Regions from separate parts of the Citrobacter pasteurii genome, predicted to be linked through region 3. Evidence: predicted binding sites of a transcription regulator. Region 3 holds the regulator's gene; each other region holds the start of a gene.
What was found. Region 3 encodes CRP, which controls carbon source genes, mostly activating them, when cyclic AMP is high. Its sites were predicted from a motif close to ATGTGANNNNNNTCACAT; they were not measured.
Positions count from the first base shown of each region.

Region 1 (3,165 bases), 1.6 Mb from region 3:
CGCTTTTACCTCATGCAGACGCAGACGCTCCGCGCCATAAGGTCTGGCTTTCCAGCCATAGATGTCCCCAAGATCACGCCCCACCATCGCCTGTACCAGTGCGTCGTGATCAACCTGCTGCATATCCGTAAACGTTTTGACGTATTGCCCATCCTTAAACACCGTTATGGCATCGCTGAGGGCGAAAATCTCCTCCATGCGGTGGGAAACGTACAGAATGATGCGGCCCTCATTGCGTAGCTCACGAATTACGCGAAACAGATTGTCAATCTCCCTGGCGGAAAGAGAGCTGGTGGGTTCATCAAAAGCGATAATCTTGGCATTACGCGCCAGCGCCTTAGCAATCTCCACCATTTGCCACTGACCGATGGAGAGATACTTCAACGGAATATCAGGATCGATATCCATTCCCAGATGCTTTAACTGCAGCCCCGCCTCGTAGTTCAACAACGAGCGGTTCACAATCCCACCCTTATGCGGAAGCTGACCTAAATAGATGTTCTCGGCGACGGTCATTTCCGGCACCAGATGCAATTCCTGGTAAATAATGGCGACACCGGCATTCAGCGCAGTGGTTGTGTCCGCAAACGAAACTTCCTGTCCGCGGATCGCTATAGATCCCGTGGTTGGCGCGTAGTTACCGCTGAGAATTTTTAATAATGTTGATTTCCCTGCGCCATTTTCACCCATCAGTGCATGCACCTGACCGGCATAGCAGTCGAAACTAATATCCGTTAGCGCTTTTACGCCAGGGAAGGTTTTGCCGATGCCGCGAAATGAGAGATACGGGGTAGACTGTTGCATAACGTCTCCGTGGATCTAAACGGTTGCCGGATGGCGGCGTAGCCTCATCCGGCCTACTAAGGGCGTTATTTGTAGGCCGGATAAGATCGTTTTACGGCAGTTGAGTTATTTGCCGCCTAAGCCTTTTTTCGCCAGTTCTTCTTTGAAGTTGTCGCGGGTAATCAACACCACATCGGTAACTTCAGTAAACACCGGCGGTTCTGCGCCTTTGGTGACCCAGTTGTAGAGCATTTCGCTGGATTTATAACCGTGAACGTCCGGGCTAGGCAGCAGTGAACCGTAGAATCCGGTGGCTTCCGCTTTTGAAAGTTCGCTAATTGCATCAACACCGTTAATACCGATACCAATCACGTTTGCTGCTTTAAACCCCTGCCCTTCGGTAGCACGCACGCCACCCAGCACGGTGTTGTCGTTCATACCGACAATCAGCCAGTGTTTAACTTCAGGATGTTGCACCAGCATGGAGTTTGCGGCGTCGAATGCGCCAGGGATATCATTAGATTTGGTTGGGACCTGATAGATCTGTTTTTCCGGGAAGCCTGCAGCTTTAAGCGCTTCCATCGAACCCGATGTACGACGGCGCGCGGTATCCAGTTCGTTTGCGGTAATCGCCATTACAGCGGAAGATTTCACATCCCAGCCACGTTTCTGCATCTCTTTGTACAGTTCCTGGCCCTGGCGTTCACCAATTTTGGTTGCTGCCATCATCACCAATGGCACAGTATCCATCGGCTTACCTTTCGCATTGGCGAACTGATCGTCAACCGCGATGACTTTCATGTCATAGCCACGTGCCTTTGCCATAATAGCAGGCCCAAGTTTTGGGTCCGGCGTACAAATTACAAATCCTTTTGCACCGCTTGCCGCCAGGCTGTCGATGGCATTCAGGGTTTTCTCGCCGTCTGGAACGGCAATTTTAATCACCTCAAACCCAAGGTCTTTACCGGCTTTATCAGCAAACTTCCACTCTGTCTGGAACCAGGGCTCTTCCGGTTGTTTGACCAGGAAACCGAGCTTCATGGATTCTGCGATAGCGGATTGTGACATAATGGCAGCCAGACCGATGGCCGCCAGCGCTTTAGTGAATTTGTGCATGGTTAACTCCAGCTTTAACGTTCTTTTATGTAGGGTAAAATCAAACGATTTTTTGTAATCCGGACGTAAAACAAGGCATTACCTTTTATTGATAAGATCAATGCCAGTGCTGAGAGTATTTTTAGCGGGAAATTGATTCTCCATAAGAGAGCGGCATCACACCCTGAAATTACAGTAGTTGCGTACATAAATTCAGCGGAAAATGACATAAAAAAACACAATTTTCAGAATGGAAAAAATAAGAAATAGCAGGTTAATCCATAACATCAGCCAGTGAATCCTTGTTCCCGAATATCGAAACATCCGGGAGTCCAATGATTACCAGGGGTAATAAATATGGTCAGCGTGATCGCGCACAGGGATATCGTCGTCTAACAGACGAGCAGAAAGCGTAAACGCAAAATCAAAAATATGGCCCAGCCCTTTGCCACTGATAAGATTGCCATCTTCAACAACAGCCGCATCGACATACTCGCCGTCAGTGATGGTTTGCCACAGCTCACCTGAACACACGTAGCGCCGTCCTTTCAACAACCCATTACCCGCCAGCACCCGCGCGGCTGCCGAACAAACCGGGCAAATCAGTTTTCCTGCATCGTCATGGCGAGAGACAAACTGGACGACTGCAGCACTGGCGGCAAGATTTACGCTACCCTGTGGTCCTCCTGGCAACACGATCGCATCGTAAAAGGCATCCCGACGGGCCTCCAGCGTATTGTCGGTCACCATAGGCACGTCATGATAGCTCACCACCGCCCGAGACTCAGCGCAGGCCAGCGTCTCAACCTCAATTTGCAGGCGACGTAGAATATCAATAGTAACAATGGCTTCAGCTTCTTCAAAACCGGGTGCCAGCAACACCGCCACCTTCTTCATATACAACTCCTCGATTTATCCACCGATATCCAACAAAAAATGCCGAATAATTCATTCCATTAAATTTATTAAAAATGATCTGGCGCAAGAAATTAGGTTGCAGATAATTTCCAGACACATCACTTCACCGGGAAATTCCCATCAAAACCCACAGTGATAATCACCAGATGTCATAGAATACCGCGGCATGAAATTTAATTTTGAGAATTGAAACGTCATTTTACTATCTGCATTCTAAATAAATACATTATAAATCATCAAATTACATTCACATCAATTATATATCGAAACGACATGGCTAAGCATATTGTTATGCCAATATGTAAAAAAACATAAATAGGTGGTTTTAAGGATTCTCTTGATGCCAGGCACGCGCTATGCTGAATCACG
Region 1 covers NZ_CP077262.1:2,276,454-2,279,618, reverse strand. Annotated here, with positions in the region: gene araG (arabinose ABC transporter ATP-binding protein AraG) at 1-804, opposite strand, end outside; gene I6L54_RS11105 (arabinose ABC transporter substrate-binding protein) at 910-1,899, opposite strand; gene I6L54_RS11100 (DJ-1/PfpI family protein) at 2,218-2,775, opposite strand.
Region 1: a site for CRP is predicted at 2,044-2,061, ahead of I6L54_RS11105 (arabinose ABC transporter substrate-binding protein). Genes of this name have one in related genera too.

Region 2 (3,165 bases), 2.2 Mb from region 3:
GGCTCAGCGCCCAGGGGGACAGCATCAGACGGTAGCCGATGTAGTTAAACAGTGTGACAAACGACCCCATCAGCAAGAACCCTTCTGCGAACAACAGCGGAAGTCCTCTGTCACGCCAGTGCAAACGGAAGTTGATAAATAACGTTTTAGGCCGTAACGATGTTGGTCTGAAGTGCCGTGATTCCGGTAAGATCTTCCAGAACATTAGCGCGGAGGCGAGGGCAAAGCAGCCAATAGCCGCCAGAGCGATTCGCCAGTTAAAAAAGTCAGTAAACACGCCGCTAATCAAACGACCACTCATACCACCAATCGAGTTTCCGCTGATGTATAAACCCATTGAGAATGCAACAAAGCTCGGGTGAATTTCTTCACTCAAATAGGTCATTCCCACGGCCGCTACGCCGCTCAGTGACAGTCCGATCAGCGCACGCATGATTAAAATACCGTGCCAACTGGTCATCATTGTAGAAAGCAGCGTACAGCAGGAGGCCAACAGCAGCGCGGTTACCATTACCGGTTTACGCCCTATGGCGTCGGAAAGTGGGCCGGTAAACAGTAAGCCGATTGCCAGCATGGCCGTTGAGATGGAAAGCGAAATACTGCTGCTGGCAGGCGATACGCCAAACTCATGCGACAGCACGGGCAGTATGGGCTGTACGCAATAAAGAAGGGCAAATGTCGCCAGACCGGCAGAAAAAAGCGCCAGCGTGACGCGCATAAAAGGGGATGTACCGCGTTTAATAAAACCATCCGGCACAGTGACTATCTGTTCGTCAACATCGCTCGCCGGAGCGGTATCGACAGTAGTTGTACGACTCACTTAAAATCCTTGCTCAATCATTTGCATCTATACCCTGCGTATTTCAAGCCGCGCAATGCGACGTGAAATCCATGGGGTCTACAGGACCAGCCTTAAGAGTATGAAAATCACAATATTCTGTCTAATATATTAATAATCTCAAATAATATTTTATAAATATGAATATTGAACTGCGTCACCTACGTTACTTTGTGGCAGTTGCGGAAGAGCTGCATTTTGGTCGTGCAGCGGCACGACTGAATATTTCGCAACCTCCGTTGAGTCAGCAGATCCAGATCCTCGAACAGCAGGTGGGTGCACGGCTACTGGCGCGGACTAACCGCAGCGTGGCGCTTACCGCTGCCGGAAAACAGTTTCTGGCGGACAGCCGGCAAATCCTGGTGCTGGTAAATGAGGCTGCCGCCCGTGCTGAACGATTACATCTGGGAGAGTCAGGGGAACTGCGCATCGGTTTTACGTCATCAGCCCCGTTTATTAAGGCAGTGTCCGATACGCTGTCTTTTTTTCGCCAATGCTATCCTGCGGTGCATCTGCAAACCCGTGAAATGAATACGCGCGAGCAAATTGCCCCGCTCAACGAGGGAACACTGGATTTTGGGCTCCTGCGCAATACGCAACTACCGGACACGCTGGCGCGGGAGGTCATTTTGCATGAGCCGCTGATGGCGATGATCCCACGCGCACATCCTCTGGCGCAAAAGCCGGTGGTGACGCTGGCGGAGCTGGCAAACGAGCCGTTTGTCTTTTTTGATCCGCATGTTGGAACGGGGTTGTATGACGATATTCTCGGCCTGATGCGCCGTTATGATCTGAAACCAACCATCGCCCAGGAGGTCGGTGAGGCGATGACCATCATTGGACTGGTGGCAGCAGGGTTAGGGGTTTCCATTTTGCCAGCCTCTTTTAAGCGGGTGCAATTGTATGAAATGTGTTGGATCCCTATTGCCGAAGACGATGCGGTCTCCGAAATGTGGTTGGTGTGGCCGAAGCATCATGAACAAAGCCACGCAGCGCAACGTTTTCGCCAGCAGCTTTTAGCCGCGGTGCAGCGCGGTTAATTTAGTTTAAAAATGGTCGAAAATGTGCAGTAAATCACAAGGCTAAGCAAAAAGTTGACGGAAGCCATTGAAGTGCTTCACCATAGTCTACAGATTATTTCGGAGCGCGAAAATAAAGGGAGTAAGTGGTGGTTGCTGATAGTCAGCCTGGGCATATCGATCAAATTAAGCAGACCAATGCGGGCGCGGTTTATCGTCTGATTGATCAGCTGGGACCGGTATCGCGTATTGATCTCTCTCGCCTGGCACAATTGGCACCTGCCAGTATTACCAAAATTGTCCGAGAAATGCTGGAAGCGCATTTGGTGCAGGAGCTGGAAATAAAAGAAGCCGGTAACTGCGGACGTCCGGCGGTTGGGCTGGTTGTCGAAACAGAAGCCTGGCATTACCTTTCTATTCGTATTAGTCGTGGCGAGATTTTCCTGGCGCTGCGCGATCTGAGCAGCAAACTTGTGGTAGAGGATTGTCTTGAAATGGCGCTGATCAGCGAGACATCGTTACTGGAACGGGTTGTTGCGCAAGTCGATCAGTTTTTTATTCGTCACCAGCAAAAACTCGAACGCCTGACTTCCATCGCAATTACATTACCCGGCATTATTGATACCGAGAACGGTATCGTACATCGTATGCCGTTCTATGATGACGTCAAAGAGATGCCGCTCGGCGAAACGCTGGAGCGGCATACCGGCGTGCCGGTATACATTCAGCACGATATCAGCGCCTGGACCATGGCCGAAGCGCTGTTTGGTGCATCACGCGGGGCGCGTGATGTTATTCAGGTGGTCATCGATCACAACGTGGGTGCAGGGGTGATCACTGATGGTCATTTACTGCATGCAGGCAGCAGCAGCCTGGTCGAAATAGGTCATACGCAGGTGGACCCTTACGGCAAACGTTGCTACTGCGGTAATCATGGGTGTCTGGAAACGATCGCCAGCGTCGACAGTGTGCTGGAACTGGCGCAGGTGCGACTGAAGCAGTCAATGAGCTCCTCTCTGCACGGACAACCGTTGACAGTAGACGCACTGTGTCAGGCGGCCATGCAGGGCGATTTATTGGCGAAAGATATTATTAACGGCGTTGGAACTCATGTCGGTCGTATCCTGGCCATCATGGTGAATTTGTTCAACCCGCAAAAGATATTGATAGGATCTCCACTCAGTAAAGCCGCTGACATTTTGTTCCCGACGATTGCTGACAGCATTCGTCAACAGGCGCTTCCGGCCTACAGCCAGCACATTGTTGTCGAAAGTACGCAATTTTCTAATCAGGGGACGATGGCGGGGG
Region 2 covers NZ_CP077262.1:2,862,755-2,865,919, reverse strand. Annotated here, with positions in the region: gene I6L54_RS13980 (multidrug efflux MFS transporter YnfM/SxtP(Kp)) at 1-820, opposite strand, end outside; gene I6L54_RS13975 (multidrug efflux transcriptional activator YnfL/SxtR(Kp)) at 979-1,878, shown strand; gene mlc (sugar metabolism global transcriptional regulator Mlc) at 2,007-3,165, shown strand, end outside.
Region 2: a site for CRP is predicted at 1,901-1,918, ahead of mlc (sugar metabolism global transcriptional regulator Mlc). Genes of this name have one in related genera too.

Region 3 (3,165 bases):
AGGCCGACAAGCGTGCCCACCGAGCGGTGTAAAATACGCACCCGGGTTGCCCCGTAGCCATTTTGCGTGACGAACAGGATTGTCATCAAAATCCAGTAGGGTTTGGGCAGGTGTAAGGCGCTGCCCATCAGGCTGGCAATGCTCAACATGACGCTGATGCGTCCGGCATTACGCAGCGCCGGGGATTTCAACGACAGATAGCTTTTCAGGGCAGGGATCAGCGGCAGCCGACGCTGCTTGTCAGCCATTAAATCCCGTGCATACAGCGGGCGCTGGGTGCGTAGCACGCGGGCAATACGGCTGAAGTGCCAGTAGCAAAATTGTCCTACCGGATTGTCCGGATGCTGGTTGGCGATTTTTTCCAGCGTGCCAATTTGTTTATCCATTGAAAAACGCGTCGGCAAGCGGTGATACAAAATGTCATCAGCCAGAACGCGAAGGCGTTCGGCGACGGTGCGCGCATTCCAGCGAATCACCTGTTCGGCGTGGCTACGTTCGACCAGCTTTTGCACCTCTTCCGGCTGGTGGAGGCTAACGGAAATATGTTCCTGTAGATCGAGCGCCTCCTGAAAGGCACGTAGCAGGCGCTTATAATCGTTGTTGCGATGTGCCGACAGCATATGCATTTGCTGATAGCACTGGGTAATCAAATCCACCGCTTTTTGTTGGCGTACCAGTAGGGGAGGCAGCGCTTTTTCGGGATCGGCATGCTGGGTCAGCAGGCTGTACTTGGCCTCACAGTAATCGGCTAATTCGCGGTACAACAAACTGAGCGATTCGCGCAGCGGCTGCTCGCGCCACATCCAGAACCAGAACCAGTTGAACAGGCCGTACCATACTGTCCCCAGCGCATAGATCAGCAGTGGCTCCCAGACGGGCATGTTGCCGGCCAGACTCAGTGTGAAAATCGCCGCGATCAGCGAGGCGGGCAGAAGTCGCGCATGTAACGGGCTTAGCTCGGCGGTCACACCGAGAATCAGCGTCAGGCCGGTGAGGATCAGCGGCAGCGGTATAGTCTGTGCCAGCAGTAACTGCATAATCAGGCTGCAGCCGGCAAACAGCGACGCGCCTATAACCAAACGTTTGAAAAAGCGCTTATGCGGGGTATCAAGACCGGCAATATTGCAGCAGGCAGGGACGAGGGAGAATAAGAGCCCCAGATGAAGCTGACCGATGATCAGACCGACAGCCACAGGTAAACATAGCACCAGCGTCTGTCGTAGTGCGTAGTTGATCTCGGGGTGATAAATCAGTCTTCGCCACATCGGAGCAAACAAAAATGGCGCATTACTACGTAACACGCCATGTCGATGGGATTAACGCGTGCCGTAGACGACGATGGTCTTACCATGCGCGGAGATCAGATTCTGATCTTCCAGCATTTTCAGGATACGACCAACGGTTTCACGGGAACAGCCAACGATCTGGCCAATTTCCTGACGGGTGATTTTAATCTGCATGCCGTCCGGGTGAGTCATTGCGTCAGGCTGTTTCGCCAGATTCAGCAGAGTCTGGGCGATACGACCAGTTACGTCGAGGAAGGCAAGGTTGCCTACTTTTTCAGACGTTACCTGCAGACGACGAGCCATCTGAGAAGACAGACGCATCAGAATATCTGGGTTGACCTGGATTAATTGGCGAAATTTTTTGTAGGAAATTTCAGCGACTTCACATGCGGTTTTGGCACGTACCCAGGCGCTACGTTCCTGGCCTTCTTCGAAGAGGCCTAATTCACCAATAAAATCGCCCTGATTCAGATAAGAGAGGATCATTTCTTTCCCTTCTTCATCTTTGATCAGCACTGCCACTGAGCCTTTAACGATGTAATACAACGTTTCCGCTTTTTCACCCTGGTGAATCAGCGTGCTCTTCGATGGGTACTTATGAATATGGCAATGAGACAAGAACCATTCGAGAGTCGGGTCTGTTTGCGGTTTGCCAAGCACCATGCGCGGTTATCCTCTGTTATAAGCTGTCTCCAGAGCCAAAAAACAACCTGTCTCTGGGTTTGCAAAAATGTGCTTCCCGCTACCTGGGAAGGGGGCTGTCAATACGTGCGACGGCCTGTAATGTGATGTCCTCTGCATACATGCAGTACGTCAATGTATTACTGTAGCATCCTGACTGTTTTAGCATAGCTTTCGCCGTGTGTCTCCTGGTGTCTCGCTTCAGCATGACGCAGGTCGCCTTCCGTTGCGAGAATTGTTATGTACGCGTAATCTGTCAGGAAAATTGAAACATTGGAGTTACGAAATATGCAAGCGCGTGTAAAGTGGGTTGAGGGGCTAACCTTCCTCGGTGAGTCCGCCTCAGGCCACCAAATTTTGATGGACGGTAACTCTGGTGATAAAGCGCCGAGTCCGATGGAGATGGTGTTAATGGCGGCAGGGGGGTGTAGCGCCATTGATGTGGTGTCGATCCTGCAAAAGGGTCGTCAGGATGTCACCAACTGCGAAGTGAAGCTCACCTCTGAGCGTCGTGAAGAAGCGCCGCGTCTGTTTACCCACATTAACCTGCATTTCATCGTAACGGGTCGCGACCTGAAAGATGCTTCCGTCGCGCGTGCGGTAGATCTTTCGGCGGAAAAATATTGCTCCGTGGCGCTGATGCTGGAAAAGGCGGTGAATATCACCCATTCCTATGAAGTGGTTGCCGCGTAATTGCTGATGCCGGATGGCGGCGTTGCCTTATCCGGCCTACAGGGTGATGTTGAGTCGTAGGCCCGATAAGCGAAGCGCCATCGGGCGCTTTCCACATATCACTCTATCTTTTTGCCTTCCATCAGGCGCTGGACCAGCGGCAGCATAATCAATTCCATCGCCAGACCCATTTTTCCGCCCGGTACGACCAACGTATTGATATGCGAAATGAATGAGCCCTGCAGCATCGCCAGTAGCCACGGGAAGTCGATCCCTTCCAGATTACGAAAATGAATCACGACAAAGCTTTCATCGAGTGACGGAATGCTCTTGGCGGCAAAGGGATTAGAGGTGTCGACGGTCGGTACGCGCTGGAAGTTGATATGCGTACGGGAAAACTGTGGCGTGATGTAATTGATGTAATCGTCCATTGAGCGCACCACCGAATCCATCACCGCTTCGCGCGAGTGTCCACGCTCGCTGGTATCGCGGGTCAGCTTCTGGATCCACTCCAGGTTGACGATCG
Region 3 covers NZ_CP077262.1:659,292-662,456, forward strand. Annotated here, with positions in the region: gene I6L54_RS03155 (YccS/YhfK family putative transporter) at 1-1,265, opposite strand, end outside; gene crp (cAMP-activated global transcriptional regulator CRP) at 1,317-1,949, opposite strand; gene I6L54_RS03165 (OsmC family protein) at 2,256-2,660, shown strand; gene I6L54_RS03170 (phosphoribulokinase) at 2,759-3,165, opposite strand, start outside.

Region 4 (3,165 bases), 530 kb from region 3:
TTGCCGTGAGGATTTTATCGACCAGATTCGCACCGATGACGGTGATGGCGACGGACTCCACCAGGTTCTGACCGACCGAGTGCATCCAGGCGACAAAAAGATCGGCGCCGCTGCCAGTGACACCGCCAAACAGAGTCGTGCGAATCGGCACGGCAACGAGGGTCACGGCAAGCGTGATAATTACGCCGCTGACCACGACTTTGGGTAAGGTGCGAAACCATCCCGCTCGTGCCAGCCAACCGGCAACCAGTCCAATAACCATGGCGACGGGCGCAAAGGCGGCGGCGATCGGATCGGTCAGTAACCCCCACAACAGGTTAGTGAGTAATCCGGTTAGCATCCCCACAACCGGACCTAACAGCACCGCGCTGATCAACGTGCCAATCGAGTCGAGAAAAATAGGCAATTTCAACATGCTGATAAGCTGCCCACCGATCATGTTGATGGCGATAGCAATGACAATAAGTACCAGAGACTGGCTGGAAAATTGGCGACGCGCCATAAAAGACCTCGTATAAGTGAAGCGTTAGCGGGATGAAATAACCAGTTCGTCATAACCGGAAACGGCGCAGGGCTGACGGCTGAATGCCAGAGACGTCAACTCGCCAATCACCAGTTCCAGCGTGGTTCGCACGGTACAGCCCGGCATCATGTGCCCGCCCAGCATTGCGCCGCGTGGGTCAGCAACCGCCAGATGGAGATGCTCGCCGGTAAGTTCCAGCGTGCCGTTCAGAGAGATAATTTCCCACGTACCCGTAAGTAGTGTGGTTTCTTCACGTCCGGCGAAGCGCAGAGCAATATTGGTCAAACTGCCGGTACAACCCGCTATCCAGGCTGCCTGGAGTTGATGCTGCTGGATAAACGCGTGTAGCGCTGAAAAGACTTCCTGGCCCGGTAATAAACGCAGCGCATGAAAGCGAGCTTCAGATGGTTGGGGATAGAATGTTGCCATAGTTGAGGGACTCCGAGACTCGGACGTTGCGCTGATAATATAGACGCGGTTTAGGGAGCTTTCTGATATTAATCAGGATTTGTGACATGGCAACGAAATAATCTTGCTACGGTTATTCGTAATTCTGGAATATGGAATAAAAGTCGTGTTGAAGGACATTAAAATGTGACGTAAGTCAGATAACTGTGTTCTGTTGCTGGACAATCATTCCTTTTATTCCTCGTTTCGCTTATTCTAGCTGAAGCGTTTCAGTAGACTAAATGTTCGACAATTAACCAATTAGTCGCAGTTTGCGACAGGTAAGGTTTCCCTGAGCGATTTGCTGCATTACTCTGTCTGCCACATCGTTTCTGAGAAATCCTTGCAGGAGACCTATGACCGTACGCGTAGCGATTAATGGTTTCGGTCGCATCGGACGCAACGTGGTTCGTGCTTTGTATGAATCCGGGCGTCGGGCGGAAATCACCGTGGTGGCAATCAACGAACTGGCGGATGCTGCAGGCATGGCGCATTTGTTGAAATATGACACCAGCCATGGGCGTTTTGCCTGGGATGTTCGTCAGGAACGAGACCAGCTCATCGTTGGCGATGACGCGATCCGCATTCTGCATGAGCGAACGCTCGATGCGCTTCCATGGCGCGAACTGGGTGTCGACGTTGTGCTGGATTGTACAGGGGTCTTCGGCAGTCGCGAACACGGCGAGGCGCATATTGCCGCCGGCGCAAAGAAAGTGCTCTTTTCACATCCTGGTAGTCACGACATCGACGCAACCGTTGTGTTTGGCGTTAATCAGGATCAGCTGCGCGCTGAGCACCGGATCGTTTCCAATGCCTCCTGCACCACGAATTGCATAATACCCGTCATCAAATTGCTGGATGATGCTTACGGCATTGAGTCTGGTACCGTCACCACGATCCACTCCGCGATGCACGATCAGCAGGTTATTGATGCTTATCATCCTGACCTGCGTCGCACGCGAGCGGCCAGCCAGTCGATCATTCCGGTTGATACCAAACTGGCGGCGGGCATCACGCGAATTTTCCCGCAGTTTAACGATCGTTTTGAGGCGATAGCGGTGCGTGTACCGACCATAAATGTGACGGCGATCGACTTAAGCGTGACGGTGAAAAAACCAGTAAAAGCCAGTGAAGTCAACCAGTTGCTGCAAAAAGCAGCACAAGGTGCATTTCATGGTATAGTTGACTATACGGAATTACCGTTGGTCTCAGTAGATTTTAACCACGACCCGCACAGCGCCATCGTTGATGGCACGCAAACGCGCGTGAGTGGCGCTCACCTGATCAAAACGCTGGTCTGGTGTGATAATGAATGGGGCTTTGCTAACCGTATGCTCGACACGACGTTAGCGATGGCTGCTATTGGTTTCAGGCTCGACGCTTGAGCGTCGACAAAACTTTATGAATCAACGAGAGGATTCACCATGTCTGTAATTAAGATGACCGATCTGGATCTGGCTGGTAAACGCGTTTTTATCCGTGCGGACCTGAACGTACCAGTTAAAGAAGGGAAAGTAACCAGCGATGCACGTATCCGTGCTTCCCTGCCGACCATCGAACTGGCACTGAAACAGGGTGCTAAAGTGATGGTAACTTCCCACCTGGGTCGTCCTACCGAAGGCGAGTACAACGAAGAATTCTCTCTGCTGCCGGTTGTTAACTACCTGAAAGACAAACTGTCTGCGCCGGTTCGCCTGGTAAAAGATTACCTGGACGGCGTTGAAGTCGCTGCCGGTGAACTGGTTGTTCTGGAAAACGTTCGCTTCAACAAAGGCGAGAAGAAAGACGACGAAGCGCTGTCCAAAAAATATGCTGCTTTGTGCGACGTATTCGTTATGGACGCTTTCGGTACTGCTCACCGTGCGCAGGCGTCTACTCACGGTATCGGTAAATTCGCCGATGTCGCTTGTGCAGGTCCGCTGCTCGCTGCCGAGCTGGATGCACTGGGTAAAGCGCTGAAAGAACCTGCTCGTCCGATGGTTGCTATCGTTGGTGGTTCTAAAGTTTCTACCAAACTGACTGTTCTGGACTCTCTGTCAAAAATCGCTGACCAGCTGATCGTTGGCGGTGGTATCGCGAACACCTTCGTTGCTGCTCAAGGTCACAACGTGGGTAAATCCCTGTACGAAGCAGATCTCGTTGACGAAGCTAAGCGTCTGCTGACCACTTGCGACATCCCGGTTCCGACCGACGTT
Region 4 covers NZ_CP077262.1:1,186,913-1,190,077, forward strand. Annotated here, with positions in the region: gene I6L54_RS05815 (ECF transporter S component) at 1-502, opposite strand, end outside; gene I6L54_RS05820 (PPC domain-containing DNA-binding protein) at 527-952, opposite strand; gene epd (erythrose-4-phosphate dehydrogenase) at 1,327-2,355, shown strand; gene pgk (phosphoglycerate kinase) at 2,395-3,165, shown strand, end outside.
Region 4: a site for CRP is predicted at 1,116-1,133, ahead of epd (erythrose-4-phosphate dehydrogenase). Genes of this name have one in related genera too.